Regions from separate parts of the Intestinimonas sp. HCP28S3_D6 genome, predicted to be linked through region 2. Evidence: riboswitches for the same ligand, from Rfam matches in the RefSeq annotation. Region 2 holds a riboswitch; each other region holds the start of a gene.
What was found. Region 2 has a riboswitch for cobalamin ahead of ACTNBK_RS05945 (homing endonuclease associated repeat-containing protein). Riboswitches for the same ligand answer to the same signal wherever they lie in the genome.
Positions count from the first base shown of each region.

Region 1 (7,729 bases), on a different contig from region 2:
CCAATGAATGATTTAGAAAGGAGGGGAAGGCATGGACCATAACGCCATCGTGGAAGAGATCCTCCGTCGCGTCGCGCAGAAGATCTCTGAAACGGAAGGAAGCTGCGCCGAGTGCACCGACTGCGGCGGAAAGCCGGGTCTGCTGATCCTGACTCAGGATCACGGCACCGACTGTCACGCGACCTTGGAGAACGAGACCCTCAAGGCCCGTTACCACACCGACTGCGCCCTGATGCACCACTACGAAGTGGACCTGGACGCCTATGAGGCCGTGGTGCTCTTCAATCTGAGCTGTGACGCCATGGCGGCGCTGGCATCCGGCGCCTGCGACACCGCGTATACCCGTCTTGCCTCCAAAGCCATCCTCTCAGGTAAAAAGGTCTATGTCCCCACCGAAGAGGTGGAGCTGTATCAGTATAGGGAGACGGCGCCCGCCGCTTACTACAACATGATGCAGCAGAAGCTGGACCTGCTGGTAGCCTCCGGCGTGGTGATCTGCGCCCAGGCCAGCCTGGAGCAGGTCATCCTGGGCAACGCATCCCCCGTACCCGCCGCGGCCGCGCCTGTGTGTGCCGCTGCTCCTGCCGCCCCTGCTCCCGCAGCGCCCGCCCCTGTGGCCGCCTGCTGTGAGGAGAAAGCGGTACGGATCGAGAAGCGGGTTCTCACGGAGAAGGATCTCATCGAGGCCAACATGAGCGGGGTTACCAAGGTGCACATCGGTGAGAAGACCATTGTCACCGCGCTGGCCAAGGACGCCGCCAAGGATCGGGGCATGACTATCGTCCGGGACGAAGACTAAACGCGGTTGGACCGCGGGGGAGGGATTCCCTCTTCCGCTGTCCCGCGTCAAACAGGGGGACAACGTATGAAAGTGGCAAAGGTCATCGGCAACATCTGGGCCACCCGCAAAGAGGAGAAGCTGGCCGGATATAAGCTGCTCATTGTGCAGCCCATCAACATCCTGGACGGCTCCAAGGATAAGACCCCCATGGTGGCGGCTGACATCATCGGCGCCGGCGTGGGAGAGACGGTGTTGATCGTCGGCGGGAGCTCGGCCCGGAGCGCTGCCGGGGACATGTCAGTCCCTGTTGACGCCACCGTTGTGGGCATCGTGGACGACCAGGAGATCGATTCCAGCGTTTTGGAGTAACAGCCGGTGCCGCCCCGCCAGGGCGGTACATGGCAAAGGGAATAAGGCGGTGAAAGCATGAATCTGACCGAACTCATCAAGGCATCCGGTATTGTTGGCGCCGGCGGCGCTGGGTTTCCCACCCACGTCAAGCTCAACGCCAAGGCCGAATGCTTTGTGGTCAACGCCGCAGAGTGTGAGCCCCTCATCGAGACTGACAAGTATCTGTGCCGCACCTATGCGCCCCAGATCGTAGCCGCGGTGGTGGCAGTGGCCGCCCACCTGGAGGCCAAGCGGGCAGTCATCGCACTCAAAGGAAAGTATAAGGCTGAGATCGTGGCCTTGTCCGACGCGATCAGGCTGGCGGGCGCTCCCGTGGAGATCTTCGAGATGGGGACCTTCTATCCCGCCGGCGACGAGCAGACCATGGTCCAGCAGGTCACCGGCCGGTCGGTACCGGAGCGGGGCCTGCCCCTGGACGTGGGCTGTGTTGTGGACAACGTGGGCACCCTGCTCAACATCTTCGACGCCATCCAGGGCCGTCCCGTGGTGGATAAGTTCCTCTCCGTGGTGGGTGAAGTAAAGGCCCCCATCATGCTCCACGTACCCGTGGGCACCGCCATCACCGAATGCGTGAAGGCGGCGGAGCCGACCATCACCGACTATGCCCTGATCTTGGGTGGTCCCATGATGGGCAAAGTACTCCTGAGCCAGGCGGACATTGATGCCGCCGTGGTTACCAAGACCACCGGCAACATCATCGTCCTGCCCAAAGACCACTATCTGTTCAAGCGGGCCACCCTGCCCATGGAGGCCATCCGGCACCAGACCCGCAGTGCCTGCATCCAGTGCCGGATGTGCACCGACCTCTGCCCCCGGTACCTCATCGGCCATCAGATCCGCCCCAACCTGGTGATGCGGAACCTCTGGCGGGAGCCGGGGATGGAGGACAACGCGGAGTACGAGCGCTGCTTCGGCGACGCGGCCAACTGCTGCGACTGCGGCGTGTGCGAGATGTTTGCCTGTCCCATGGGCCTTTCGCCCCGGAAGGTGAACCAGTACATCAAGGGCCAGCTCCGCGCCCGCGGCATCCAGGTGCCCCGGAACATGGAACCCCAGGCCCGGTCCTTCGTGGACCAGCGCCACACCCCCACGGACCGCCTGGTGGCCCGACTGGGGCTCTCCGAGTACTACGGGCTCCACGCCCACGAGTGCATGGAGCTCAGCCCCAATGAGGTCTTTATCCCCTTCTCCCAGCACATCGGTAAGCCCGCCAATGTGGTAAAGGCGGTGGGCGACTATGTGGAGCGGGGAGAGATCCTGGCCGAGGCCGCCGAGGGACTGTCCGCCAACATCCACGCCAGCATCTCCGGCGTGGTGGTGGAGGTCACCGATAAGGGCGCCCGTATCAGCAGCCGGAAGGAGTGAGAAGCATGGGAAACGCCAGCAGACTTGCCATCGGCATGGTAGAACTCAACAGCATCGCGCGGGGCATCGAGACCTGCGACTACATGGTGAAGGCGGCTCAGGTGGACCTCATCCGATCCTCCACCGTCTGTCCAGGTAAGTACATGGTACTCATCGCCGGAGACACCGGCGACGTAAAGGCCTCCATGGCCGAGGGCATCAAGCGGGGCGGCGAGTGCGTGGTGGACACGCTGACCCTCCCTAATGTCCATCCTCAGGTCATTCAGGCCATCAGCATGACGACCCAGGTGGAGAAGCCGGGCGCCGTGGGCGTCCTGGAGTTTTACTCCGTGGCCTCCGCCATCACTGCCGCTGACGTGGCGGCGAAAGCGGCCAACATCACCCTCATTGAAGTCCGCATCGGCTACGCCATCGGCGGCAAGGGTTATGTGACCCTCACCGGCGATGTGGGCGCGGTCCGGGCGGCCGTGGCGGCCGCAGAGCGGGAAGCGGAGCTCCTGGTGGGCACCACCGTTATCCCGCGTCCTTCCCCCAAGCTGTTCCAGTCTCTGCTTTAAGCCGGAGCTGACAGAAGGCTTCCCAATGGGAGCAGACCCATTCTGAGAAGAGAAGGAGAGTAAACTATGGATTATAGTGAACTGATTGCTGCTGCTGATCCCAGCATATTTACCGACAGTATCTCCGCATGGATCTCTGGTATCTCTATCAACTCCGTCATCATGCTTATCATGATGATCTTCATGCTCGTTGGCGCCATCGACAAAATCCGCGGCAACAAGCTCGGTTATGGTGAGAAGTTTGAAGACGGCTTCAACGCTATGGGCGGTCTGGCCATGTCCATGGCCGGCGTCGTGGCCGCGGCCCCTGTTCTGTCCATGCTGCTGGGCCCCATCCTGAAGCCCATCTACGGCATCTTCGGTGCCAGCCCCGCCATGTTCGCCACCACCCTGCTGGCCTGCGACATGGGCGGCTATCCCCTGGCCATGCAGCTGGCCGGTGAGGACATCGCCATCGGTAACTTTGCCGGCCTGATCCTGGGCACCATGATGGGTCCCACCATCGTGTTCACCATCCCCGTGGCTCTGGGTATCATCAAGAAGGAAGACCGCGGCTACCTGGGCGCCGGTGTTCTGGCTGGTATGATCACCATTCCCATCGGCTGCATCGTGGGTGGCCTGATGATGAACACCCTGGCTCCTGAGTATCACCTGGGTATCATCACCATCATCCAGAACCTGATCCCCGTCATCATCATCGCTGCTCTGATCGTCATCGGCCTGTGGTGTGCCCCTGGCCCCATGATCAAAGGCTTCAACGTGTTCGGTACCGGCGTGACCATCGTCATCACCGCCCTCACCGCCATCGCTGTCTTTGAGCAGATCACCGGCATCATGTTCCCCGTGTTCCACATCATGGTCGAGAACCCCGCCGATGGTTCCCGTGGTCTGGACAGCGGACTCCTGGTCTGTGGCCAGATCGCCATCGTCCTCATCGGCGCCTTCCCCATGGTGGAGTGGATCACCCGCACCTTCGGCAAGCCTCTGGAGAAGATCGGTGCCGCTCTGGGCATGAACGAGCAGGGCTCTGCCGGTATGGTGGCCAACCTGGCCAACAACATCGCGATGTTCAACATCATGGGCGAGATGAACCCCAAGGGCAAGCTGCTGAACGTGGCCTTCTCCGTGTCTGCCGCCTTCGTGTTCGGCGACCACCTGGGCTTCACTGCCGGCAACAACCCCGACATGATCTTCCCCGTGATCGTTGGCAAGCTGGTGGCTGGTGTTACCGCCATCATCGTGGCCAATATCCTGGCGCCCAAGCTGCTGTCTAAGATCGAGAACGTGAAGTTTGACTAACTGGCAGCGCGGAAAGGTAAGGAATCGCTATGAACGTAAGTGAAGAACTCATTCGCAGCATTGTAGAAAAGGTTATCGCCGAAGCGGCGGGCTCTACCGGCAAGTGCGACTTCCAGAAGCAGGTGGACCCCAGCGGCGTCATCGGCGTCAAGACCTCCACCGTAAAACTGGAGCCCTTTGAGGGCCGTAACGATGTCAAGCTCAAGGACGTGGCCACCCTGGAGGAGGCCCCCCGCATGGGCTGCGGCATCATGGAGCTCTCCGACGGAGCCGACTTCGAGTGGACCCTGACCTACGATGAGTGGGATATCGTGCTGGAAGGCCGTCTGGAGATCAAGATCGACGGTCGTGTGGTGGGCGGCGACGCCGGCGATGTGATCTACATCCCCAAGGGCAGCCATATCCACTTCAGCACCCCCGACTATGCCAAGTACGCCTACACTGTTTTCCCCGCCGACTGGCAGTAACCAATTCAGATGGACCCCGCCGCAGGAACTGCGGCGGGGTCCATTTCGTTTTTGAATGTGTTTCCCCCCCCTTGACAAGGAGGCAAGAGGGCCAGTATAATACATATAAGCCAAGCTGACAACTGAATCATAAGTGGTACACAGGTGCTTTGACGAGCTCAAAAGGGAAGTCGGGTGAGAATCCCGCGCAAAGCCGTTGCTGTATTGGCGAAGTGGTCCCCATTAGGTCACTGGAGCGGAAGCTCTGGGAAGGCGGGGAGCGCGTTTGGACGCCTAAGTCAGAATACCTGCCTGTGTATGGCGCACACGAGACCTCCTCGCGCTTAGGAGGGTGCAGTTCCCACGGTGAGAGCCTGTGGGCCGTTGCTGTATCCTTTTTAAGAGGGATACGGCTTTTTTGTTGTCGGCGCTAAAGGGTGGACGGGACGAACCGCCATTCCTCCTTATGCGATGTGTCAGGTGGCCAACTTCACCTCCCTTTGGAACTGGTATGGCAAGCTGATGCAGGGCAAGGACCCATAGCTGCCACTGTGGGTCCAGCCATACCAGGAAATACCCGCCTGTGGAGAAGAGCGGAGCCATCCCGATGCAGGGATGACTCCGCAGTTTTTTTGCCGAAAAGAGCCGAAAAAAGCGGTACCACACTGGTGTTCCGTTGACAAAAAGGATGTGGCCCGATATAATCATACTGATGATATATGCTGCCGGCTGGACGGCAGGCCGGGCGGCAACGCTGCCCGTGAAGGAGGAGACGGATCATGAAACGAGATCCTGTGAAAGCAACTGTACTGGCCACCAAGCTGATCCCAAACGTATCTCCTGATCTGGCCAAGGAGTTTGGCTTGCAGCCCGGCGAGAAGTCCCTGGCGCTGGTTACTGCCGACTGCGATGATGTGACCTATACCGCTCTGGACGAGGCCACCAAGAAGGCCGACTGCCGTGTGGCCTACGCCAAGAGCTTCTACGGCGGTGCCGCCAACGCCAACACCAAGCTGGCCGGCGAGATCATCGGCATCCTGGCTGCCCCGAACCCTGCTGAGGCCAAGGCCGGCCTGGAGGCTTGTGTGGACATGATCGAGAACGTGTGCCACTTCGTCTCCGCCAACGAGGACGACACCATCGTCTACTATGCCCACTGCATCTCCCGGACCGGCTCCTACCTGTCCGAGGCCTGCGGTATCCAGGAGGGTGAGGCTATCGCCTACCTGATCGCGCCTCCTCTGGAGGCCATGTACGGCGTAGATGCCGCTCTGAAGGCCGCCGACGTCCGTCTGTGCGTGCTGTATGCGCCCCCCAGCGAGACCAACTTCGGCGGTGGTCTGCTCACCGGCAGCCAGTCCGCCTGTAAGTCCGCCTGCGACGCCTTCGCCGCCGCTGTGGAGTTCGTGGCCGACAACCCCATCGACTGATTTTTGCCCCATCAACGGCCCGGAGACGGCGTAGAATCACCGCTTCGGGCCGTTTTTTGCCCGTTCCGAATACTGAAAGGGAGGAAGTCTATGCGTATCATCATCTCACCAGCTAAGAAAATGAACGAAGATCTGGACGGGCTGCCGCCTAAAGAGCTGCCTGCTCTGCTGGAGGAGACAGAGCAGCTGCTGGGCTATCTGAAGGGCCTTTCTTTAACGGAACTGAAGAAGCTGCTCGCCTGCAACGATCAACTGGCCCAACTCAACTACCAGCGGTTCCAGACCATGGACCTGCGCCAACGGTTGACACCGGCGCTTCTGGCCTATGAAGGGATTCAGTATCGTTATATGGCGCCTGCGGTATTTTCAGAAGGAGCGTTGGCCTATGTGCAGGAGCACCTGCGCATCCTCTCCGGTTTTTACGGAGTGCTCCGCCCCTTCGACGGAGTGACTCCCTACCGGTTGGAGATGCAGGCCAAGCTGAAGACTCCGTTTTGTAAGGACCTCTATGCTTTCTGGGGAGGCAAGCTGGCCGAGGCTCTGATGCCCGACGGCGTGGTAGTGGATTTGGCCTCTGGGGAGTATAGCAAGGCGGTGATCCCCCACCTGCCCGCCGGAACAAGGGTGATTACGCCCGTTTTCGGGGAGCTGCGTGTCGACGGAAAGATAGTGGAGAAAGGGGTCCATGTCAAGATGGCCAGAGGGGAGATGGTCCGTTTTCTGGCAGAGGGCAGCGTGGAAGACCCGGAGGGCATCACCGCCTTCGAGGGACTCCATTTTCGGTATTGCCCACAGAGATCCCAGCCGGACCGACCGGTCTTTCTGCGCGATGTGGAGAAAAGGTAAAGTGGGGTAAAATTCCGTTGACGGTGGCATAAATAGCATGTATAATGTAATTGTGAAAGATTGTGTTTGGGACAGAAAGGACCATGGAGCTATGAGCGATGCTGCTGCGGAAAAAGCCACTGTGCTCACGCGCAAGTGGAGTTGCCCCAGGCCCGTTGAAGAGACATGACCTGCTTTTCGAATGGAAAAGCAGGCTATGTCTTTTTCTTTTGCCCGAACGCAGGAAAACGCCTGCGGACGGATGGCAAGGGAACTGATCCGACCATTCGATTTCAGAGAGTAGAAAGAGAAAAAGGAGCATTTCGATGAGTATTGCCAATATTCTGAGCCTGTTGGGCGGCTTAGCGCTGTTCCTGCACGGAATGCAGATGATGAGCTCCGGCCTGGAGGCCGCGGCCGGCAACCGTATGAAGAGCATCCTGGAAAAGCTGACGGCCAACCGGGTGCTGGGCGTACTGGTGGGTGCGGTGATCACCGCCGTCATCCAGTCCTCCTCCGCCACCACGGTCATGGTGGTAGGCTTCGTTAACTCCGGCATGATGACCCTCACGCAGGCGGTGTGGATCATCATGGGCGCCAACATCGGCACCACCA
Region 1 is NZ_JBQHTM010000009.1:38,355-46,083, forward strand. Features, by position in the region: gene ACTNBK_RS04940 (hypothetical protein) at 32-799, shown strand; gene ACTNBK_RS04945 (EutN/CcmL family microcompartment protein) at 866-1,150, shown strand; gene ACTNBK_RS04950 (4Fe-4S dicluster domain-containing protein) at 1,208-2,557, shown strand; gene ACTNBK_RS04955 (BMC domain-containing protein) at 2,563-3,114, shown strand; gene ACTNBK_RS04960 (ethanolamine utilization protein EutH) at 3,181-4,413, shown strand; gene ACTNBK_RS04965 (cupin domain-containing protein) at 4,443-4,880, shown strand; cobalamin riboswitch at 5,006-5,189, shown strand; gene eutL (ethanolamine utilization microcompartment protein EutL) at 5,639-6,289, shown strand; gene yaaA (peroxide stress protein YaaA) at 6,380-7,135, shown strand; gene ACTNBK_RS04980 (Na/Pi cotransporter family protein) at 7,441-7,729, shown strand, end outside.
Region 1: another riboswitch for cobalamin. It lies ahead of eutL (ethanolamine utilization microcompartment protein EutL); the one in region 2 lies ahead of ACTNBK_RS05945 (homing endonuclease associated repeat-containing protein).

Region 2 (7,729 bases):
GAGCTACGGCCACTCCGTGGAGCAGTGTCGGATTTAATCCGGCATCCCGGAGCTGAATGCCGTTGACGAAGACCGCGACATTGGTTGCTCGGTATGTCATGGAACTGTATTTCACCTGCAGCTGGAGCCCGGCTGACGCGACCAGTCCGGCAACGGTGCGGCCCGCACCGCTCAGGGAGACGTCAGGGTTCTCATAGATGCCTTCCGAGGGCGGGAGTCCCAGCTTCGCTCCGTCCGGGCTGGCGAGGTCGTAGGCAACCTGGCTGTCGGCCACGCGGAGGGAGACAGAAATTGTTTCCTTCGCGCTCTCCAGCCCCTCGTAGTAGGCCGACCACAGCGCCGCCGCATGTCTCTGATATCCATTCAGGACAGAATCGGACACCGACGTCCCTATCGGACCGTGCTGCTGATAGTAGGATTGGGCTTCCTGGTAGGCCGTCTGGAACGCGGTAAAGCTCTCCTTTGTATAGTCGCTCTCATGTTCCAAAGCGCCCGCGAACTGAGCGAGCATACCGGCAAGCGACTGCCGATAGATCGACGCGCTGGTCACCTGATCGTCGCCGGTGTAAACAGCGTCCAGATCGCCGGCGGCAGCCAGCAACTCCTCCGCGTACTGCTCCACAGTGTCCTGATGCTCAGCCTTGTTCTCCATTGTGGGGTTCCCATCCTGGTCATAGAGGGAAGCGAGGTAAGCTTTGCCCTTCTCATAGACTGTCCTATACGCAGTCCAGGTCTCCGGCGTATAGTCCTCCTGCCGGTACCCTCGGCTTTCCACCTCCTGGATGGCTTCATACAGGACAGTGGCGTTGACCTGGGTGGTGGGGATCAGGTTGGCGATGGCTTTTTCCAGTTCCTCTGCCGCATCATCAATCGCACTCTGCGTGGCAGACTGACCACCGTTTAAGAGTTCAGTGGCTTGTTGATACGCAGACTGCATATCCAGCCAGAAGCCTTGGTTGCTGTAGTTTTTTCCATTCCAGCGATCATTTTTTGTATGGTATCCATCTGTTGGAACGGACTCCACTAATGCCTGTAAGCTTTCGGTATTCACTTCCGCAGTGGGAATTTGGACATAGACGATTGCTCGCGGCTTCGCAGTAAGCAGAATGAATCCTGAAACCCCTGTGAGGGGGATAGCTGCTTTCGCATTGTCATCTAATGTGTTCCATCCCTGAGCAGCAATGGCAGCTTTACCATCTACCCCTTGAAATTCTCCATTTTGTAAATAATTAGAAGTATCCGCTATAATCGCACCATGGTCATACGCCGTGCTTGACGCAATGCCAGTCCGCGCACCTCCTTTACTCAGTAACAGAACCGCTCCGACCTTGGAATTCCACGTATAGGACTGAACCTTTGCCCCTTCTGGCAATGCAGCTAAATAGGCATTACCACTATTAGGTCCTATCTTGGTTGTTCCAATCAGCGACAATTCTGCAACATGGGTTTCTGCAGCCTCTCCGATGGTATAAACTATATTAACAACTGCTTCATTATCTTGATCTCCAACCGCTAGTACCCCTGTTGGTATCCAGGAGATGCACATTCCCATTATGCACAGCAATGCTATAAAAGTTCTCATTTTCTTCATCATGTTCTTAAAATCGAAAAGAATCCCCCGGGAGCAAGCGAATACTTGCTCCCGGGGATTCTTTTCAGAATCTAATCAGAATGATGTTCGGAGACGCTGTACCATTTTGAGAGATAATCCGAACACAATTCGTGCCAGTAGGAATCGTATAACTGCCAGAAGTAGACTCATTTATATACAAATTCCCGCTGTCTACGGTTGCGGTGACTACGCTTCCCGCGCTCATCGCTCCAGTAGCAGAAATATCGTAAACAGTCACACTTCCAACTTTGGTCACTGTTCCACCCATATCCACCAATCCAGCAAGGTCCTGATTACCATCAATCAAAACAGAGGGTATCGCAGAGGTCCCTGTCCCAGTCCCCGTCACCGTGTAGATGCCGCAAACCTCAGCGGAGGTCTCACCGAAGATACCGGGTGTGGGGATGGTGGTGTTATCCGTGCTGCTCATCAGTGCGGATGTATATACCCGGATATAGCTGATGCTTGTAAGCCCCGCAGGCGTACCGTCCGGCTTTACCGCCCACGCAATGTCGAAGCCATCCCCGCCCTGCGTGGTGGCCGCGGCGGTGTAGGGATTGATCGCGGTGCCATAATTGCCGCCATTGATATGGACATCCGCATAGCCAAATTGATAGTCCGCAGTGGTGTCCGTGTCCTTCACCAGTGTAACGCCGGTATAAGTCACGCTGGCGCCGTTAAAGGCGGAAGCGCCGACGGTCTGATCGCTGGAGACGGCGGACGTCTTCCACACGCCGCCGTAGTTCGCCGTGGTGGGGAACCACGCAGCGGCGCCAGCCTTGAACGTCCCGGTGAGTGGGAAGGAAACGCCGGGATTGCGCCCGTTCGGATCCGTGATGCTGTACTGAATATCGCTCCCGCTCAGGGTATAGGTGATGTTCACATCGCGAAGCGTATTGGGGTCATAGTACAAGCTTCCGGCCAGCTCATACCAGGTCTTTCCATCTTCGGAGACCTGGACAGAGGCCGCCTCAGGGTTGCCGTTGAAGGCGTTGCCGTAGACGATGAAGTCCACGCCATAGGGATTGCTGGGGTCATCCTCGATATAGGCCTGGTTTCCTTCGCTGTCCCGCAGGGCATACTGGACGTAGCCGCCGCCGGCGCCCAGGGAGACGCCGGTAGAAGAAAACCCGCCCAGGATCTTGGGAGTGCTGCCATCCGTCGTGCCGCCGTCAGTATAAGGGCTGCCCCACATCGTACCACGGGCATACTGGCCCAGCGGCAGATAGCCCTGCAGGACTCCAGTGATGGCGCCGCCGGCCAGCTGCCCCTCCGGCGCATCAAAGCTCAGCGTATAGACATTGTTGCTCTGGGCCGCATTTTCCAGTTTGATCACAATGCTGCCCCCGCTGCTGTTGGTCACCAAATACTTGGTGCCACCCTCCGTTTCCTCCACAGGCGCGGACAGGGTGCCGCCAGTAATGGTGATTCCGTTGTCCTCGGCGCTGTCTACATAGAGGTAGAAGCCGGAGGGATAGTAGCCGTCCTCACTCGACACGATATCTCCCGTGTGATAATCATTGGAATTTACGTTTTCACTATCCCACACCACCGACAGGGCGCCGGCGGTATCCACGCTGATACGGTCATGGTCATTGTCCATCACCGCTCCCGCACTGACCGACAGCAAGCTGAATGCCATCGTCAGGGCCAGCAGCATGGCTGTGAATTTTCTCGTTTTCATACCCAAAACCTCCTTAAAAATATCCCGCTGGTTTAGGATCCCGCATGTTCTCTCGTGTTTCCCTGTCTGCCCTTCGCCTCCTCCCTCCGCCGGTCGATAGAGAAACCTCAATGGTTCAAATCCGTGTCCAGCCGCCAATGCGGCCGCCGCCGCGCTCCTGTCACAAAGCGCAGAGGCCGCCGTACCGGTGGCCCTTCCACACTTGATCCATTCCTTCCCGCCAGACACCAATACCGTTCCTGTGCAGTTGCCGCCCCGCATTGCTCCACGTCTCTCCGCCGTTGGTGGCTCGGCCGGTCTCCCGGCGTCCTGGCCTACTCCGCTCACGGAATATCGCTTTCGGTGCTGGGTATTCAGTTGTCGGCCGCAAACCGGCCATATGAGACGGGCAAAGGCCCGTTGGAATCTGGGAAAGGAATCGGCATAGGGGAACCCTATGCCGGAAGGAGGGGTTCCCCTCCTTCTCTTTATGGTTTTCCTGCCTTCTCCGGATGCTCTTCTGCCTCCTGATCACGGAGCTCCCGGGCGTAGAGCTGCGTCTGCCGCTCAAACTCGTCTTGAAAGATCTTCCGGCTGGTGATGGGCCTCTGCCGCTTCGGAGAAGGCAGCCCCGCCGCCGCGATCACATGTTTCCAACCGCCAAAACGGGAGGAGATGTAGGCCCCGCCGATGATCTCGCCGGCGTTGGGCGTAAATCCAAAGCGGACCGCCTCCTGTCGGACGTACTCCAGCAGCATATCGTTACTGTCCTCGGCATGTTCCTGTGCAAACTGTATGTTCAGAGCCCGCAAGGCCTCTTTGGTTCGTCCTATGACCTTTCGGTTAAATGACCGGCCTTCTTGGAATGTTTTATTCTCCACGGGCAGTCCCTCCAGATACAGGTACAGAGCGGTTCCCTCCGGCACCAAACAAAAAAAGACAGGCGCATAAAATGCGTCCGTCTTTATCCCCAATGGTATGGAAGAAAAAAGCGGACGTATCATCATACGTCCGCTTTTGCTCCTTTTCAGGGGGTGAAAGGGTACACTGATCCCGTGCACACCTCTCATCTGGCGTTTTTTGTCAGAGCAGTCCCGAAACCCGGGATTGAGCTCTTAGTAGGTCTTCTGACTGATGTGTCCCGACGGCCATATTGACCGCCCTTGCATACCCGCCGCCTTCCCAGCTAAGCCATTACGACCGCCAGTGACCTGCTTTCGCAGAAAACGGATATACTCCACAATCACAGCTATTGAATTGCGCGTCCCCGCAGCTTTCGCCGCGGTTCCTGCCGCAAAACATGTCCAGGAATTACACCTGATTCCCTTGTTCAGCCGAACAAGGATGCGTGTCCGCTCCGGTGTTCCGGAGCCGGGTCGCGCATTTGCCACAAAAGCCGGATGCAGTATTCAGTTTTGGGCATTTCCTGCCGGAACGAGAAAGCTCTGATACATATGGGAGAGGTCGTTCTTATCTGCATCAGATTATAGCACCGCAGAGTTCTTAAGTCAATAAATAGTTATCAAAAATCGCTTTTTCGTCAAAAAATGCGCGAAAACAAAGCCCCCCGGTGTTTTTCTTTTTAAAAAATCCGGCGGACCACTTTCCGCCGGATTACCCATGCAAAAGGTGGACGCAGTGCCGATATCTCCGCTTTAAAGGGTAAACCAACCAAAGCCTTTTCTGAACCTTCAAAAAAGACGAGATACCGACAAAGCATTCCACCTTGATGCTCTTGTCCGCCACAAGGTCGACATTCCTGGCTCACGGCTCCAAGCCGCACACAGTAGAGATAAGACTGCGCCGGAATTTCACCGGCTTGCCGTTTCAGACGCCCTGCGGCGCCACCTTATGACATTCCTGTATTTACTTATTGTAATCAGCATAGCAGTTTCCTGTTGTGCTGTCAAGTGTGGGATGCTTTATTGCTGCCTGATTTTCTTAATTTGATGCGGAGCCTCTGTGCTTCCGAGCCTGTGAGCGGCGCCCTGCCCAGTTGAAAGAGCGCATTCCGCAGTGAGCCGAAGTTTTCCGACAGCTCATTTCGCAGTGACGGAGAGAGCTCGTCCCGGAGCGGAGAGCGGCCCAGTCTACGGCAGATCTCCTCCAGGCGCGCCAGCAATTTGCTCTGTTTGGCGGTCGGCGCCTGTATCAAGGTAAGTACACAGCTCCCAGCACATATTCGCTGCTGGTACTCCCACTTTGCCCGCACCTCTTCATCTCCCGACAATGGTGTTAGGCCAGCAGCCTCCAGAATACTTCCCCAGCTTCGCCAGCCTGTGCGGAGTGTCAGCCGCAGTGGTTCCGGAACCTCTTCCCGCAGCGGGGTACGTCCCAAGCGTCCTGCGAGTCCCTCCAGCTCTTTTATCTGTTCGGGTTCCGGGGGCTCTGTGTGGAGCGGGTGGGCTTCCAGCCATTGGTCTAAGGTTTTCGCAGCCATCAGGACCTGATTCCAGGCACCAAAATGGGTGCGGAGCAGCTCCGCTTCTGGTATCTCACGCCGAAGCGGCGGTACCCCGCAAGTCACCCATCGCTCTGACAACGCCAGAAGTGCCCAGCCTGCCTCCGGCTGTTGTGTGAGCACCGCCATCCAGTCTGCTGTTACTGACTGTTTCTCCATGCCGTACCGCAACCCCGCCGCCCGGAGCGCGGCGGGCCAGGTTCCAAATCGGCGCTTCAGATACGCCCGGTAGAGCGGAAAAATATCCTGCTGTGTGGGCGTACGGCCCAATTCTTTTGCTCTTTCAGTTAGAATCGCCGCCAACTCCTGGATGGAATAGCTTTCGCAAATTGCCCGCCCCAACGGCTTATCTGGCGCATAATCCCGATATTCCTGCCGGAGATATGCTTCCGAAACTCCCTCTTTTGCCAGGCTCTCCACCACCTGTTGATAATAACACACTTCTTGCGGTGTTAGATACGGGGGATGCTTGATCTTTTCTCTGGCCATCATTTTCTCCTCTTAGAGCCGGCACTGTTCCGGCACATCTGCTCCCTCTTCTGCCGGCCACAGCTTCCTTCCTGACAGGTGAAGGATCTTTGTACAAAAATGCTTGCAGAGAGCCATGTCATGGGATATAAACAGGTACCCAAGTCCCTTTTCCCGCTGGATTTCCTGCAGTAAATGGATGATCTGGGCCTGTGAGATGACATCAAGCATAGAGGTCGGCTCGTCCAGCACCAGGAAAGAGGGTTCCAGAAGCATGGCACGGGCCAATGCCAAACGTTGAAGCTCACCGCCGCTGAGCTCCGCTGGTCGGCGCTCCAAATGCTCATCATAGATGCCATACCGCTCCAGATAGCCGCACAAAGTTTTCCGAGAGTAGGGCATCTTTAAGAATAGGTACGGCTCCTTCATGCTGTCCGCCAGTTTCATCTTGGGGTCAAAGGCCACCTCCGGGTGTTGAAAAAGGATTTGGATCCTTTTGCGGGGTTTGCCTCGGTAGGGGTAGGTCAGCTTTTCTCCATCCAACCGCACTTCTCCCGTGGTAACAGGGAAGAGTCCTGCCAAAATCTGACCAATGGTAGATTTTCCGCTGCCGCTGTCTCCAAAAACAGCCAGTGTTTCTCCTCGGTCAACCGTAAAAGAAATGTCCTCCACGATCATGGGTCCTCGTGCGAAATAGCGTTTGGATACCTTTATCGCCTCAATGAGCATACTTCCAACACCTCACAGCCCGCTCATCCACTTCAATCAGTGGCGGTGCCTTTCTACACTGCTCCGTTCTCCATACGCAACGGTCATAAAAATGGCATGCACTCTGGGCAATGGTATCCTTCCTGGGTGGTGCAAACCCCATATTTGCCTGTAGACCATTCTCTGGAAGAGCGTCCAGCATAGCTCTAGAATACGGGTGTAGAGGTTCGCCAAAGAAAGAAGTACTGTCACCGCTCTCAATCTGTTGGGAGGCATACATGACTACCACACGGGACGAAATAGTCTGTGCGAAGTGGAGATCATGAGTGACACAGAGCAGCGTGCGCTCTCCCAATCTCTGAAAGGCATCCTCTACCAGAGCGATGCGGTGGCGATCCAGGCCTTTGGTAGGCTCATCTGCCAAAACAAGTCCCGCCCCAGCAGCTATGCCCATGGCGATCAGCACCCGCTGGCGCATACCGCCAGAGAGTTGGAAGGGATAGCTGCGGCACAGGGCCTCACTTTGTTCCAGTCCAAAAGATTCCAGCAACATGGCAGCCTGAATCAGCGCCTCCCTCCGGGTACAGCGTTGGTGCTTGCGGATAGTTTCGCAAAGCTGATGCCCCACAGTAAAAAGGGGGTTGAGCCCATTTCCGCTGCCTTGGGGGATATAGGCGATCTCCTTCCCGCGGATTCGGTTGAGTTCCTGCTCCCGGCAGCCCAGCAGTTCCCGGCCGTTGAGTCGGATAGAACCGGTGATCCGTGCTGAGGTGGGCAGCAACCCCAGTGCGGCAAGCAGCAGGACGCTCTTTCCGCT
Region 2 is NZ_JBQHTM010000012.1:20,000-27,728, forward strand. Features, by position in the region: gene ACTNBK_RS05935 (S-layer homology domain-containing protein) at 1-937, opposite strand, end outside; gene ACTNBK_RS05940 (hypothetical protein) at 1,656-3,296, opposite strand; gene ACTNBK_RS05945 (homing endonuclease associated repeat-containing protein) at 3,764-4,156, opposite strand; cobalamin riboswitch at 4,396-4,602, opposite strand; cobalamin riboswitch at 5,007-5,142, opposite strand; gene ACTNBK_RS05950 (homing endonuclease associated repeat-containing protein) at 5,182-6,225, opposite strand; gene ACTNBK_RS05955 (ABC transporter ATP-binding protein) at 6,238-6,882, opposite strand; gene ACTNBK_RS05960 (ABC transporter ATP-binding protein) at 6,923-7,729, opposite strand, start outside.

Region 3 (7,729 bases), on a different contig from region 2:
GCCGGGCGGCCTCCCCCACCGTCTCCAGGGTGACGGCGGTGCACACCACCCGGGCGGCGGGATTTTTTTCAAAAATCATCATCAGAATGTCGTCCAGGTTTCCAGAGGTCCCCCCCAGGAAGACCCGGTCAGGGGCGGGCAGGTCCTCCAGGGCCGCCGGGGCGGTGCCCGGAACGATGGTGAGGTTGGACGCCCCCAGACGGGCCTTGTTCTCCTCCAGAAGGGACACCGCCTCGGGGTTCTTTTCAATGGCAAAGACCTGTCCGGCGGGGCAGGCCAGGGCGCACTCCAGGGAGACCGAGCCGGTGCCCGCCCCCACGTCCCACACCACGTGGTGGGGCTGGAGCCGCAGCTTGCACACAGAGATAGCCCGGACCTCCTCTTTGGTCATGGGGACGGCTCCCCGCTGGAATACCTCGTCGGGGAGGCCGGGGCTGTTCCAGGGCCGGCCCACCGGCTCGGGGTTCTCAGCCAGCAGCACGGAGAGATCTTCAAAGGTCTCCTCCGCCAGCTCCGCCGCCGTGCCGGTGACGATGCGCTCGTTGGGGTAGCTCAGCCGCTCCCCCACCGACACCCGGACGTCACCCAGGCCCCGGCGGACCAACTCCTTACAGATGTCCTCCGCCTTGGTGGCCCCACCGGTGAGGGCGAAGGTCTTGGCATTTTTCTGGATTTCCCCCACGGCGTTGTGGCTGCGGCCGTGGGCGCTGACGATGTGGGCGTCCTGCCAGGAGGTGCGGAGCCTGGCGCAGAAATAGGAGAGGGAGGAGATACCGGGGATGGTCTCCACCTCCCGGCCCTCCAAGAGCTTCCAGAGCTTCTTGGCCCCGCTGTAAAAGCCGGTGTCGCCGGAGAGGAGGACAGCCACGTTCTCCTGCTCCTCCCCGATGCGGCGGGCGATATCGTCGGCGGCGATGAGGGGCACGCAGGTATGTCCCTCCCCCCAGGGCTCCAGGAGCCTAGGGGCGCCGATGAGCACCGGACAGGCGTCGATGGCCTTCCGGGCCGCCAGGGTCAGGGTGTCCGGGTTGCCCATGCCCACGCCGATGAGATAGATCTTCATGCCTCTTCCTCCCCCAGCAGCTGCCGCTGAATTTCCTCCAGGGTGAGCCCCGTCTCGGTCTGGGGCCGCTCCACCACCAGGAGGGCGCAGCCCGCCTCTTTAGCGGCCTCCGCCTTGGCCCGGAAGCCGCCGTAGCCCCCGGTGTCCTTGGTCACCAGAATATCGATGTGGTACTGGTGCAGGGTGGCCACGTTCATCTCTTTGGTAAAGGGCCCCTGCATACAGATGATGTTTTTGGGCGGGAAGCCCAGTGCCAGGCACCGCTCCAGGGAGTCCGCCATGGGCAGCACCCGGGGAAAGCAGCGCTCCCGGAGACCCGGCCGGGCAAAGTGGTCCAGCTCCTTGCTCCCCGTGGTGAGAAGCACGTTCCCTGGCAGCCTCTCCAGCAGGTCCGCCCCCGCCGCTATGTCCGGCATCTTCCGGCACCCGTCCTCCTCATCGGACTGCCGCAGCAACCGCAGGCAGGGCAGGCCGGCGCAGTCGGCAGCCGTTCGGATGTTCTTGGTCACCTCCACGGCGTAGGGGTGGGTGGCGTCGATGACCAGAGTGTAGCCGTCGGCCATGAGGGCCTCCATCTCACCGGCGTCCAGCCGCCCCACGTGGACCTTCATTCCTTCGGGCAGGAGGGTCTCGCCGTACTCGGTGGCCACGCACACCGTGGCGTCCAGCCCCTGGGCGAGCATCCACTCGGCCAGCGCCCGGCCCTCGCCGGTGCCGCCGAAGAGCAGGATCTTCATCCTCAGCCCTCCCGCTGGAGGTAGCCTCTGGGGGTCACCATCTTGCCGCCCAGCAGTTTGGTCTGGCTGCTGCCGATAAAGACGGTGGTGAACATATCCACCTGGGTATCCCGCAAGGCGCCCAAGGTGGTGATGTTCCCCTGCTCCCCCTCCCGGCCGATGTTCTGCACATAGCCGCAGATGGTGTCCGGGGACTTCCCCGCCGCCATCAGGATGTCGCAGGCCCGCTTCAGATGGTCGGGGCGGCTGTGGCTGGCAGGATTGTAGAGGCACAGGACGAAGTCGCCCTTAGCGGCACATTCCAGCCGCAGGGCGATCTTGTCCCAGGGAGTCAGCAGGTCGGAGAGGGAGACCACGGCAAAGTCGTGGGTCAGGGGGGCGCCCAGCACGGCGGCGCCGCCGCAGGCGGCGGTGATGCCGGGCACCACCTCGATCTCGATGGAAGGATACTCCTGGGCCACCTCATAGATGAGGCCCGCCATACCGTAGATGCCGGAGTCGCCGGAGCACACCATGGCCACGTCCCGGCCGGACACCGCCGCCTCCACCGCCGCACGGCAGCGGTCCACCTCACGGCGCATACCGGTGGACATCATCTCTTTCTCGGGGAACTCCTCGCGGATGAGGGCGATGTAGGCGGTATAGCCCACGATGAGGTCGGCCCGCTCCAGGGCCTCCCGGGCACGGCCCGTCAGGTCCCGGCCGGCGCCGGGCCCCAGGCCCACGACTGTCACTCGCATGAATCAATCTCCTTTTTCAGAAAAGCGGATGGTGAGGGGGACCTGGCTCACCGCCACGGTGACCCCCTCCCCCGCCTGTTTTGTTACGATCAGGGTGCCGCCCCGCCGGACGGCGGCGCGCTCACATACGTTGTCCACCCCGGTGACCCTCTTCACAAAGGGGGACGGGGTGAAATCCCCCGGCACCGCCAAGAGTTCTTCTGCCGAATAGGTGGTGAGGGGCAGGCCCAGGCTCTGGCAGAAGGCCAGTAGGCCGGGCTCGTCCTTCTTGAGGTCGATGGAGCACACCGCGGCCACCCCTTTGAGGGAGAGGTGGTGGTCTGCAAAGACCCGCTCCACCGCCGCCGCGATGGTATCCGCCGCCGTGCCCCGGCGGCAGCCGATGCCCAGATGGAGCACCGGCGGGATGAGGCGGACAGTGTGGGGAAAGGGGGTCTTTTCCGGGTCCAGGGTGAGGGCAATGCCAGTCTCCGCCGGTCCCTCCACTACCCCCCGGGGCAGTTCTCCCTGGATAGGAAAATCGCTTGACAGCCCTACGGAGCCCCCTGACAGCAGGGAGGCAGACACCCGTTTGGCCCCCTCGCGTCCGTCAAGGAAAAAACCTTGCTCCCTGGCCCACTGGTCCACAGCGAAGAACCCGTTCACATCGGTAGCGGTGGACACCGCCGCCGCGCCGCCGGTGAACCGGGCCACCAGCCGAGCCAGGTCGTTGGCGCCCCCCACATGGCCGGAGAGGAGGGGGACGACGAAGTGTCCCGCCTCGTCCACCGACACCACAGCGGGGTCGGTAAATTTATCCTTCACATAGGGGGCGATGGCCCGGACGGCGATGCCGCTGGCCCCCACAAAGAGGAGGGCATCGGTGTCGGCGAACCGTTCCCCGGCCCACTCCCCCAGGCTCCCGTAGCCGGGGAGCCCCGTCTCCGGCGACAGCCGCTCCGGCACCGCCAGGGCGCAGCTGTGGCCGATCTCCACCAGGTCGTGGGCCAGACTTCTGGCCAGCCCGATTCCCCGGCGGGTAAAGGCGGTGAGGGCGATCTTCACTTGCTGGCCTCCCGGTAGCCGTGGGTGAAGGCGGGGTCATAAAGCTTAGAGCGGTCGTACTTGTCCCCCAGGAAGCCGCCCACGGTGATGAGGGCGGTCTTGGTGACGTGGTGCGCCTTGGCGGTGGCGGCCAGGGTAGACACGGTGCAGCGGTAAACCGCCTGCTCCGGCCAGGTGGCCTTGTAGACGATGGCGGCGGGGGTATCGGGGGCGTAGCCGCCCTCCATCAGCTCCTTCTCCACCTCCTCCAGCAGACCGGTGGAGAGGAAGAGGACCATGGTGCAGCCGTGGGAGGCCATCTTGGAGAGCTTCTCTCCCTCGGGCACCGGAGTGCGGCCCGCCATGCGGGTGATGATGACGCTCTGGGACACGTCGGGGAGGGTGTACTCGGCCTCCAGGGCGGCGGCCGCTCCAGAGAAGGAGGAGACGCCGGGGGTCACGTCGTAGGTCAGGCCCAGCTCGTCCAGCAGGTCCATCTGTTCCCGGATGGCCCCGTAGAGGGAAGGGTCGCCGGTGTGGAGGCGGACGGTGTCCCAGCCCTTGGACTCGGCGTCCTTCATGACGTCGATGACGGCCTCCAGGGTCATGGACGCGCTATCGTAGACAATGCAGCTCTCCTTCTTGTAGTCCAGCAGGGCGGGGTTCACCAGGCTCCCGGCGTAGATGATGACGTCGGCCTCCCCCAGGAGCTTGGCCCCCCGGACGGTGATGAGGTCGGCGGCTCCGGGGCCCGCGCCGATGAAGTGGATCATGCGCACAACTTCCTTTCACGATGAGATGGGGTGCAGGGCGGCCAGCCGGTCGGCCCCCGCCGTCTTTCCCAGAATTCCATAGCGGTTGGAGAAGAAGATGGCCTCAATGGCCATCTCCGCCCCCGCCCGGCGTTTGAGCTGTTCGTCTAGGGCCTGGGTCAGGGAGGCCATGACCGCCTCCCGCAGTCCGGCCCCATCCAGGATGGCCACGGCGTCGTCGGTGGTGACGGCGCGGTAGAGGGCCTCCACCGTGGCCCGTTCCCCGCCGCACAGGGCGGCGTGGGTGCACAGGGTCTCCCGCCGGCCGTCGGCCACCCGGGAGTGGGTGTTCATGACCCCGGCGGCCACCTTGCACAGCTTGCCCACGTGGCCCACCAGCAGCAGGCTGCGGAAGCCCAGACCGGCGGCGTGGTCGATAGACTCGCCGATGTAGTTGGAGCAGGTGCACCAGCAGCCCAGCCCCAGGCCCAGCACCTCCCGGGCAAAGGTCTCCCCGTAGTTGCCGGGAGTGACCACGATGTCCGTCGCCCCGGCGACCGCCAGCATGTCCTGCTCCAGCCGGAGGGAGTCGATGAGGGCGGCCTCGCTCATTGGCCGGACGATGCCGGAGGTGCCCAGGATGGAGATGCCCCCCACGATGCCCAGCCGGGGGTTGAAGGTCTTTTGGGCCAGCTTCTCCCCCTCGGGGGCGGAGATCACCACCTTCAGGCCGCCGTCGCAGCCGTGGTCGGCCATAGCTGCGGCCACCTGCTGCCCGATCATCTGCCGGGGGACGTGGTTGATGGCGGCAGCCCCCACGGGCTGATCCAGGCCGGGCTTGGTGACCCGGCCTACCCCTTCTCCGCCGTCAATGGTGACGCCGGGGGCGTCGCACCGCTCCACCCGGGCGAAGATAAGTGTGCCGTGAGTGGCGTCGGGGTCGTCGCCCCCGTCCTTCCGGACGGCGCAGGAGGCCCAATCCGGGCCGGAGGACGGCTCCAGCAGCTCGGCCTCCACCGGAATACCCGCCGGGGTGTCGATGCGCACCGCCGGAGGAAGCTGGCCGGTAAGGAGGAGTTCTGCCGCCCCTCTGGCCGCCGCCGCTGCGCAGGTGCCCGTGGTGTAGCCGCACCGCAGCCGCTCCCGCCCCACGGAGATATAGTGTTCGAAATCGCTCAAATCATCCACCTCCCGGGGCTTTTGAGACACAAAACGGGCCCTTTCCTGGATGGAAAGGGCCCGTAACGGCACTGGTCTGGTCCTCTCCACCTAAGAGCAACACGATCGCTCCGCACGGCAGGTCTCCTGGCTCACGCTTCCTCCTCAGGCGTCCCTTCTCAGCCCCTTGGGCCAATGGGTGGTTCACGCCCTCGTCCGCGCTCACAGTAGAGGTAAGACTGCGCCGGATTTACACCGGACTTCCCTTTTCAGCAGCTGCGTCGCTGCACCTGTGCGGATGAATATCAAATTGTCATCAGGCCGTTCCTTCCGATGGGCCGGCCTAACGGATACATTATAGCAACTTTGCAGCAGGAAGTAAAGGAATACTTTCCCCGGGGCTCAAAAGCCCCGGCTCCACTCAGGCCGCATACCGGCGCCGCTCTCTAGAGCCCGGTCCAGCTGGGCCAGGAAACGGTCCCGGTCCTCCGGCAGACTTCCCTTCAACGGAACATAGTTGGAGGCATGGTCACAGGTAAAGTGGAGGGGATCCACCTCCAGCTTTTCGATGAGGAGCCGGGCCTCCCGTAGGCTGTCCATGGGGGTGATGGGCTGGAACTTCCCCGCCTGGTAGTCGGCATAGAGCTCCGTGCCCGGATAGAGGGTCAGGGTGAGGGCGGAGAGGTGCCTGGGCTTCATCTCGTTCATCATGGCGGCGGTGTCCAGGATATGCTGTTCACTGCCTTCCCGGCCACCCAAGCCCAGCAGAATCATGACCCACAGATCCATGCCCGCCTCCCGGAGCCGTGTTCCAGCCTCCAGCATTTGACTGGCACCAACGCCCTTTTTCACCTTTCGCAGGAGCTCGTCGCTCCCCGTTTCCACCCCCAGATAGGCCCGGGCCAAGCCGTGCTCCCGCAGGAGCTTTAGCTCCTCCGGGGTCTTGGTAAGAGTGCTCCGGGGGCCGGCGTAGGTGGTCACCTTCTCCAGAGAGGGGAAGGTGGCGTAGAGGGTATCCAGAATGGTGATGAGATCATGGGTGCGCATGATGATGGCGTCGCCGTCACAGAGGAATACTCGCCGCACATCGCCGTAGTAGGCCTTGGCCATGCGGATGTCTTCCAGAATATCTGCCATGGGCCGGATGTGGAACTTCTTGTCCCGGTACATATTGCAGAAGGTACAGGTATTGTTGGAGCAGCCCACCGTGGCCTGGAGCAGGTAGCTCTTCCACTCTCCCGGGGGCCGGTAAATATCGCCTTCGTATCTCACAAATGTTCCTCCGTCAGTTCTTTCAGGGCTTGATAAAGGGCGTCCATCTCCTCGTCGGTGCCCACGCTGATGCGCAGGTAGTCGGAGATCCTGGGCCGGTCAAACCAGCGCACCAGGATGCCCCGCTGCCGCAGGCCGTCCAGCAGGGTCTTGGCGGCAATCTTGGGGTGATGGACAAACAGGAAGTTGGCTTTGGAGTCGGTGACCATAAAGCCCAGCTCCCGCAACTGTGCCGACGAACGGTCCCGGGTGGCGGATACCTTGGCTGCCTGGGCCTCGAAATAGGCCTCGTCGGCGATGGAAGCGGCCGCCGCCGCCTGGGCACACCGGTCTACGGTATAGGAGTTAATGGAGTCCCGGACGCACCGGAGGGCGGCCATCAGGTCGGGATGTCCCAGGGCGTAGCCCACCCGCATGCCGGCCAGGCCGTGACCTTTGGAGAGGGTGCGGACTACCACCAGGTTGTCGTACCGGTCCACCAGGGTGTCGGCGGAGATGCCGCCGAAGTCGATGTAAGCCTCGTCCACCAGGACCACCGCCTGGGGATTAGCCTCCAAAATGCGGATCAAGTCCTCCCGGGACACCTCTAAGCCCGTGGGGGCGTTGGGGTTGGCCACCACCACGCCGCCGCTGTCCCCGGTGCAGAAGGGAGCCACCGGCAGGGAAAAGTCCTCCCCCAGGGGGATGAGCCGAGGGTTGAGGCCGAAATACTCGGCATAGACGGCATAGAAGGTGTAGGTAATGTCGGCAAAGCACACCGGCCGATCGGGGTCGAAGAAGGCCTGGAAGCAGAAAGCCAGCACCTCGTCGGAACCGTTGCCGGGGAAGACCTGCTCCGGGGAGAGTCCGTGGGCAGCGGCGATGGCGGCGCGGAGGGCGGCGCACTCCGGGTCGGGGTAGAGCCGCAGCCGGTCGTCCGCCGCCTCACGCAGGGCCACCAGGGCCTTGGGTGACGGGGGATAGGGATTCTCATTGGTGTTGAGC
Region 3 is NZ_JBQHTM010000005.1:78,487-86,215, reverse strand. Features, by position in the region: gene cbiE (precorrin-6y C5,15-methyltransferase (decarboxylating) subunit CbiE) at 1-1,063, opposite strand, end outside; gene cobK (precorrin-6A reductase) at 1,060-1,800, opposite strand; gene cobJ (precorrin-3B C(17)-methyltransferase) at 1,803-2,540, opposite strand; gene ACTNBK_RS03125 (cobalt-precorrin 5A hydrolase) at 2,544-3,584, opposite strand; gene cobM (precorrin-4 C(11)-methyltransferase) at 3,581-4,336, opposite strand; gene cbiD (cobalt-precorrin-5B (C(1))-methyltransferase CbiD) at 4,352-5,494, opposite strand; cobalamin riboswitch at 5,594-5,783, opposite strand; gene ACTNBK_RS03110 (radical SAM protein) at 5,876-6,745, opposite strand; gene hisC (histidinol-phosphate transaminase) at 6,742-7,729, opposite strand, start outside.
Region 3: another riboswitch for cobalamin. It lies ahead of cbiD (cobalt-precorrin-5B (C(1))-methyltransferase CbiD); the one in region 2 lies ahead of ACTNBK_RS05945 (homing endonuclease associated repeat-containing protein).

Region 4 (7,729 bases), on a different contig from region 2:
CCTTTTCCACCACCTCCATGGGCTGCTCCATCTGAGTGGCCAGATCTTCCAGAGGCTCGTCCAGCCAGCCGTTCTGGTTGAGAGACTCCACCAGAAAGCGCCCTGCCGCAAGCACTTCTGGGGAGAGCTCCATGACCTGGAGCTGAGAGAGCACATACAAATAGAGGTTTTCCTCCGTCTCATCGGCGTTGCCGTAGTTGGAGATGGGGTCCTTCCCATCGTCCTCCGTGTCCTGCTGATGATAGACCCGGTTCTGGGTGTCGGTGGACTCCAGCCACTCCAGCTTCCGCTGGAGCACCGAGGCCTCATCCTGACTGCCGTACTTCTCCTCCATCTCCAGCACCGGGTTTTCCTGAACCTGGTTTTCAATGTACTCCAGAAGTTCCTGGGAGCCCATCTGCAGAATCTCCATCGACTGCATCATCTGCGGTGACAGCGTCTGGGTCTGCTTCATTGACATATTCAGTTCCACACTTCCGCCCCCTCTTGCATACCAACATACATACTTTATCAGTATAGCAAATTCGAGCGGAAAAGACAATCTTAGCCCTCGTAGAAAAGGGTAGAAATCCTGTTCCATTTCCTGACTTCCATATGCCCGGAAGCCCCTCCGGGCGCCGGCCCTCACCCTGTACGTTCTGATTTTGGGCGCGATTCAGGACCTGTCTCTTCCTCCAGCAGCCGCCCGTCGCTGTAACGCAGGCACCGCCGGAGCCGGGCCTCCCCCCGCTTGATGGTGCGGGAGACCGTGGACTTGTTCACCCCCATCTGCTCGCCGATCTGACGCATGTTCAGGCCCTGCCCGTAGTAGAGCAGCAGAAACTGCCGCTGGCGGGCGGTGACGTCCTGCCGCAGCGCCTTGGCCAGATTTTCCTTGAGCTTGTCCAGCTGCTGGACGTTGTCGGCCGCCATCTCTCTGGTATAGACCGCCATGTCGGCGGCGTAACTCAGGCCCCGCTTATAACGTGTATTTGCCATTGCGGCGATACCCCCTGTCATAGTAGCGTTCACACAGGACGGCCAGATCCCTGGCCTCCCGCCACATGACCGTGAGCATGCGGATTCTACCCTCCATGGTGCTCCTCTGGTCAGGGTCCAGCTCCGGCAGCTGCGCCTGGAGTTCCCTCAGGCGTTGCCGGAGAACCGTTGCCTGGGCCCGATATTCGACGGAAATCTCAATCAGTGTCATCGTTTGCTCTCTCGTCCTCCAACCCTTGTTGTTCTGCGGCACAGGCCGGACACAGGCGGCCGCCGTTCTCCCAGAGAACGGGGTCATACCGGTACAGCTCCCCGCCGCAGCGCCGGCAGTAGGCCGCCGGCCTGGCGCGCTGGACGTCCCGCAGCGGGTACGCCCGGGTCCTCCCTCTCCTCGTCATGCTCCTCCCCAAAAAAGTTGCACGTTTTTTTCTTTTACCTGTTGACAATCAGCCTCCTTTCTGCTAGAATAAACGTCGCTGCGGACGAGCGCACATCTCATCTGCTGGTGTAGCTCAGCTGGTAGAGCAGCTGATTTGTAATCAGCAGGTCGGGGGTTCGAATCCGTCCACCAGCTCCACAACTTCATATGGAGGAGTTCCCGAGTGGCCAAAGGGGGCAGACTGTAAATCTGTTGTCGTCGACTTCGGTGGTTCGAATCCACCCTCCTCCACCACGTCGGAGCAAAGTTCGCTTTGCTCCGACGCTTTTTTATGCTTTGCATGAAAAAGCGTCATCCGCCCGCTTCCTTGCTCCTCCTCTCCAAACCGCAACCGCTACGCTGGGTTGCGGTTTGGTGGCCGCCCTGCGGGCGGCTTTTCATCTGCGGTGACCCCGTCAGGGGTTGCCGTTTTTCTTTTGCGAAGGTGGATTCGAAAGCCGGCTCTTGGCGGTGCGCCGGTGGCGCGCCGCAACCGGCGCGGTTTTTCCGCAGAAAAGCGAATCCACCCCCACTGTCTCCCCTTTCTATCTTTCTGACAAGAGGTAAAAGTGGAACAGAAAACAGAATTTTCTCCATCTTTGTGCACAGTGTGTGGAAGTAAAAAAGCTCCTCATCTCCTCTCTCCGTACCGCCAAAAGTGGTACCACTCAGAAACCGCCCCGCTGATTTTATATAGAACATATGTTCTATATCGTGCATGTATCATAGCACCATTTCGATACCAACGTCAATGCAACTTTCCGGTTTTTTCCTCGCTCCCTCCCCGGAAAAGTACGCAAAAAAGGACCGCCGTTCTCTCGAACAGCGGTCCTTTTTCATTTCGATTGGTCCTCAGACCTCCATGATGACAGGCAGGATCATGGGGTTGCGCTTGGTCTTTTTGTAGAGGAAGCCAGACAGGTCGCTCTTGATCTCGCCCTTGATGGCGGACCAGTCGGTGGTGTGGGTGCGCTCGCAGCGCTCCAGGGCCTCCACAGCCACCCGGCGCAGCTCCTCCATGAGCCCCTCGGACTCCTTGACATAGACGAAGCCGCGGGTAATGATGTCGGGGCCGGAGACCACGGCGCCGTTCTCGCCGGACATGGAGGTGACCACCACGATCATGCCGTCCTCGGCCAGGTGCTTCCGGTCACGAAGAACCACGCTGCCCACGTCGCCCACGCCGTAGCCGTCCACAAAGACCTTGCCAGCGGGGACAGTGCCGTTGAGCTTGATGGAGTTGTGGGTGACTTCGATGATCTTGCCGATGTCACTGATGACGATGTTCCGGGGGTCCATGCCCATCTCCTGGGCCAGCTTGGCATGGATCTTCAGGTGGCGCTGCTCGCCGTGGAGGGGGATGAAGAACTTGGGCTTGACCAGGGCGTGGATGATCTTCAGCTCATCCTGGCAGGCGTGGCCGGAGACGTGAAGCTCCCCTGCCCGCTCGTTGACCACCTCGGCCCCTTTGCGGTAGAGCTCGTTGATGACGTTGCCGATGGAGTTCTCGTTGCCGGGGATGGCGGAGGCGGAGAGGATGACCCGGTCGCCGGCCTGGATGTCCACCTGCTTGTGGGTGGAGAAGGCCATGCGGGTGAGGGCGGACATGGTCTCGCCCTGGCTGCCGGTGGTGATGATGCACACCTTGTTCTTGGGCAGGCTCTTGATGTGGTTGACGTCCACCAGGGTGCCCTCAGGGATGTTCATATAGCCCAGCTCGGTGGAGACCCTCAGGGCGTTCTCCATGCTCCGGCCGGTGACGGCCACCTTCCGGCCGTACTTGGCGGCCACCGAGATGACCTGCTGGATGCGGTCCACGTTGGAGGCGAAGGTGGTGACGATGATGCGCTGGTCGCAGCCCCGGAAGAGGGCGTCGAAGGAGGCGCCCACGCACCGCTCGCTCTTGGTGTAGCCGGGCCGCTCCACGTTGGTGGAGTCGCACAGCAGGGCCAGGACCCCCTTCTTGCCCAGCTCTCCCAGCCGGGCCAGGTCGATCATGCCGCCCTGGATGGGGGTGGAGTCGATCTTGAAGTCGCCGGTGTGGATGACGGTGCCGATGGGGGTCTTGATGGCGAAGGCCACGGCGTCAGCGATGGAGTGGTTGACGTGGATGAACTCCACGGAGAACTTGCCCGCCTTGACCACCTCGCCGGCCTCGCAGGTGATGAGCTTGGTCTTGTCCAGGAGCCGGTGCTCCTCCAGCTTCAGCTTCACCAGGCCGGCGGTCATGCGGGTGGCGTAGATGGGGGCGTTGACGCTGCGCAGCAGATAGGGGATGGAACCGATGTGGTCCTCGTGGCCGTGGGTGAGGAAGATGCCCCGGATCTTGTCCTGGTTCTTGATGAGGTAGGTGAAGTCGGGGATGACCACGTCGATGCCGTACATATCGTCGTCGGGGAAACCCATACCCACGTCCACCACGATGATGTCGCCGCCGTACTCATATACCGTCAGGTTCTTGCCGATCTCGTTGAGACCGCCGAGAGAAATAATCTTCAGTTTTTCTGCCATAAAAGTATGCTTACACTCCTTTTTTCAGTCGATGGATGGAAGGGATGCAGGCACAGGGGCGCAGCAAAACAAAGCCAGAGATCCGCTCCGCGCTTTCCGGCCCTGCCTCGCCGGAAAAAGAGAGCGCTCCCCCGCTGGAAGCCGCGACGCCCTATCCTGTTTTTGCCTTATAATCAGTGCCGGAGCACATAAAGCCATAAAAAGACGGTCCGTCCCCACCGTTGGAGCGGCGGGGGAAAATGACCCATTACGCGTAGTATACCACATTCCACAGGGAAAGTATACAAGAAATTTGTCCGTTGCCCCATCGAGAAGGATTGCGCTTCCAGTGGAGATATGCTATACTGGCCGTGCTGAACTGAATATGCTGCGTCTGGTGGAGCAATGCGCTCTGAAAAGGGAAGCGGGGTGAGAGTCCCCCACAGCTACCACTACTGTGTAAGGCGACAACTGGCCATATGCCACTGTGTAAACGGGAAGGCGGCCACGCGGATGAACCGAAAGTCAGGAGACCTGCCAGACTGCAATACGGGGGAGATTTTCCGGGTTAGGGGGAATTGCCTTACTTTCAGGATCTTGCTCTGTATGCAATTCAGGGCAGGATTTTTTTATTTCCCATACGGGAAGAGAAAGGAAGGCATCCCATGAAAAACCTGTGGAAACGCACCGCCTGCGGCCTGTTAGCCGCACTGATGCTGCTGGGCGCCGGCTGCTCCGGCCAGCCCGCAGCATCTCCCGCCCCAGCCGAGACCACACCTGTCCCCTCCGAGACGGCGGAGCAGACCAAGACCACCACCTTTGTGGACGATCTGGGCCGGGAGCTGGAGCTGGAGCTGCCCATCACCCGGGCCTGTGTAGCCAACCGCTACAACAACGAGCTCATCCGGGCCGTGGGCGCCGGAGACTGCGTGGTGGGCGTGGATATCTACACCTCCCAGGACAGCGTGTACTGGCCCCAGTTCGGCGAGGATGAGACCTTCGGCAAGGACGAGTACGACTATGAAAAGATCGTCTCCCTGGCCCCCCAGGTCCTGATCGTGCCCAAAAACGGTAAGGTGGAGGAGTCCATCGAGGCCCTGGAGCCCTTCGGCATCCAGGTGGTGGTCATCACCGGCTGGGACAACTCCGACGTGCCCAAGCAGATCCGCCTGTGCGGCACCCTCTTCGGCAAGGAGGAGCAGGCCGAGGAACTGGTGGACTTCTATCAGGGTCCGGTGGACTACATCAACCAGCAGCTCCAGCAGGTGACAGAGCGCAAGACGGTCTACTGGGAGTACGGCGGCGACTACACCACCTGTATCCCCGGCACCTCCAATGACGGCTGGCACAACATGATCCTCATGGCCGGCGGCGAGAACATCTTCGGTGACGCCTCCCTGGCCGGCAAGGACATCGACCCGGAGCAGATCCTCCTGGCCGATCCCGACCTCATCGTGAAGATCTACGCCGGCGAGGTGGTGGGCAACAGCGGCGTCTTTACCGCCCCGCCCCAGGAGGAGTTCGCCACCAAGGCGGAGGAGATGCTCAAGCGGGAGGGCTGGAGCGACCTGACCGCGGTGAAGGAGGGCAATTTCTACCTCAACACCGCCTTTATGAGCGGCGGTCTGGGCAAGATGATCGGCGCGGCCTACATGGCCAAGTGGCTCTATCCCGACCTGATGACCGAGCTGGACCCGGACGCCATCTTCACCCAGTGGATGGCCTATCAGGGCTTTACCCCCAACGCCCCCCACTACTACCATATGCCCGCCCAGGATGCGGCCGCCTGAGCCGGAGGAGCGGACCGCCGCCCTCAGCGGCCGCTATCTGGCCCTGAGGGCCCGGAAACGGCTATGGCTGTGCCTGGCAGTCCTGCTGCTCCTGGCCGCCGCCCTGGCCGCCTGCTGCATGGGGGTGGCCGACCTGACCCCCGGCCGACTGCTCGCCACCTGGCTGCCGCCCCTGCGCCCCCTTCTGGGGAGCGCCCCCCTCACGGAGACGGAACAAAACGTCCTGCTGATGCTGCGGCTGCCACGGGTGGCCATGGCGGTGGTGGCCGGGGCCGGATTGGGCTGCACCGGCACCGTAATGCAGGCCATCACGGGAAACGCCATGGCCAGTCCCTTCACCACCGGCCTCTCCAACGCCGCCGCCCTGGGCGCGGCGCTGGTGGTCCTCTTCGGCGGCTTCCCGGTCTATCTCCAGGAGAGCGCCATGGTCCTGGCGGCCTTTATCATGACCATGCTGTGCGCCGCGCTGGTCTACGGCATCTCCTCCCTGCGGGGCCTTGGGCCGGAGACCCTGGTCCTCACCGGCATCGCCCTCAACTACCTCTTCAGTGCCGTCAACTCCAGCATGCAGTACATCGCCAACGAGCAGCAGCTCCCCGCCATCATCCACTGGACCTTCGGCAGTCTCACCGGCGGCAGCTGGTGGGACGTCGCCATCATGGCCCTCTTCCTGGCAGTGGTCTACCCTCTCTTCGCCTCCCGGGCCTGGGCCATGAACCTCATGTCCTCCAACGGCGACGAGAGCGCCGCCGCCCTGGGGGTCCACGTGCGCAACACCCGCCTGGTCCTGGGCGTGGGCGTGGCCTTTCTCACCGCCTCCGTGGTCAGCTTCACCGGCATCATCGGCTTTGTGGGGCTGGTGGCCCCCCATATTGCCCGCTTCCTCATGGGGGGAGACCACCGGTATCTCCTCCCCTTCTCCGCCCTGTGCGGGTCCATTCTGGTGCTCGTCGCCGACACCGTGGGGCGGGTGGCCTTCTCCCCCACCACCCTGCCGGTGGGGATCGTCGTCTCATACGTGGGGGTTCCCCTCTTCCTGTACCTCATTCTGAGAGAGAGGTGGGGCAGAGCATGAGCGCTTTGGAACTCTCCGGGCTCTCCTTCTCTTACCGGCAGCACCCCGTCTTCCACAGCATCTGTCTTTCTGTGGAGGAGGGCCGTTTCTGCGCTCTGCTGGGGTCAAACGGCGCCGGAAAGACCACCCTGCTCAAATGTGTCAACCACCTGCTCCGGCCAAGCGAAGGCCGGGTGCTGTGGCGTGGTGTGGACACCGGCCGTCTCACCATGCGGGAGCGGGCCCGGATCTACGGCTACGTCCCCCAAAATACCCAGGTCAGAGCGGGACTCAACGTTTTCGAAACCGTCCTCTCCGGCCGCCTCCCCCACATGGGCCACCGGGCCTCCCCCGCCGATGTGAACGAGGTCTCCTCCCTGCTGGAGGAGCTTGGTCTGGCAGAGCTGGCTTTCCGCCCCCTCCACCAGCTCAGCGGCGGGGAGCGACAGCGGGTGCTCATCGCCCGGGCCCTGGCCCAGGCCCCGGAGGTGCTGCTTCTGGATGAGCCCATCAGCAGTCTGGATCTCCGGTATCAGTACGAGATCATGGACCTGCTGCGCCGGGTCTCCCGGGAGCGGGGACTCACCGTAGTGGCCGTCCTCCATGACCTGAACATGGCGGTGGAGTATGCCGACGAGCTGGCCCTTCTGAAAGCCGGACAGCTGTACGCCAAGGGGACGCCCCGACAAGTACTGACGGAACAGGCCGTGGAGGATGTATTCGGCATCCGCATGGAGCTGATGACCATAAAGGGCCGTTCTGTCCTGCTGCCGGTCCGGGACGCCGTGGCGCCCTCTTCCCCGTGATCTTCTCCTTTTCAAGGGGCACTCCTTATGCTACAATGGAGAGACCATTCTGACTTTTGAGAGGAGCTGTCTGCATGGAGGAGATCCGGCCCGGCCGTTACCGCCACTTCAAGGGGAAGGAGTACCGGGTGCTCTACACCGCCCGCCACTCCGAGACCCTGGAGCCCATGGTGGTCTACCAGGCCCTCTACGG
Region 4 is NZ_JBQHTM010000002.1:90,386-98,114, reverse strand. Features, by position in the region: gene rpoN (RNA polymerase factor sigma-54) at 1-472, opposite strand, end outside; gene ACTNBK_RS01490 (sigma-70 family RNA polymerase sigma factor) at 625-978, opposite strand; gene ACTNBK_RS01485 (hypothetical protein) at 959-1,189, opposite strand; gene ACTNBK_RS01480 (hypothetical protein) at 1,176-1,376, opposite strand; tRNA gene ACTNBK_RS01475 (tRNA-Thr) at 1,480-1,555, shown strand; tRNA gene ACTNBK_RS01470 (tRNA-Tyr) at 1,567-1,651, shown strand; gene ACTNBK_RS01465 (ribonuclease J) at 2,249-3,907, opposite strand; cobalamin riboswitch at 4,265-4,443, shown strand; gene ACTNBK_RS01460 (ABC transporter substrate-binding protein) at 4,552-5,676, shown strand; gene ACTNBK_RS01455 (FecCD family ABC transporter permease) at 5,663-6,751, shown strand; gene ACTNBK_RS01450 (ABC transporter ATP-binding protein) at 6,748-7,536, shown strand; gene ACTNBK_RS01445 (DUF1653 domain-containing protein) at 7,611-7,729, shown strand, end outside.
Region 4: another riboswitch for cobalamin. It lies ahead of ACTNBK_RS01460 (ABC transporter substrate-binding protein); the one in region 2 lies ahead of ACTNBK_RS05945 (homing endonuclease associated repeat-containing protein).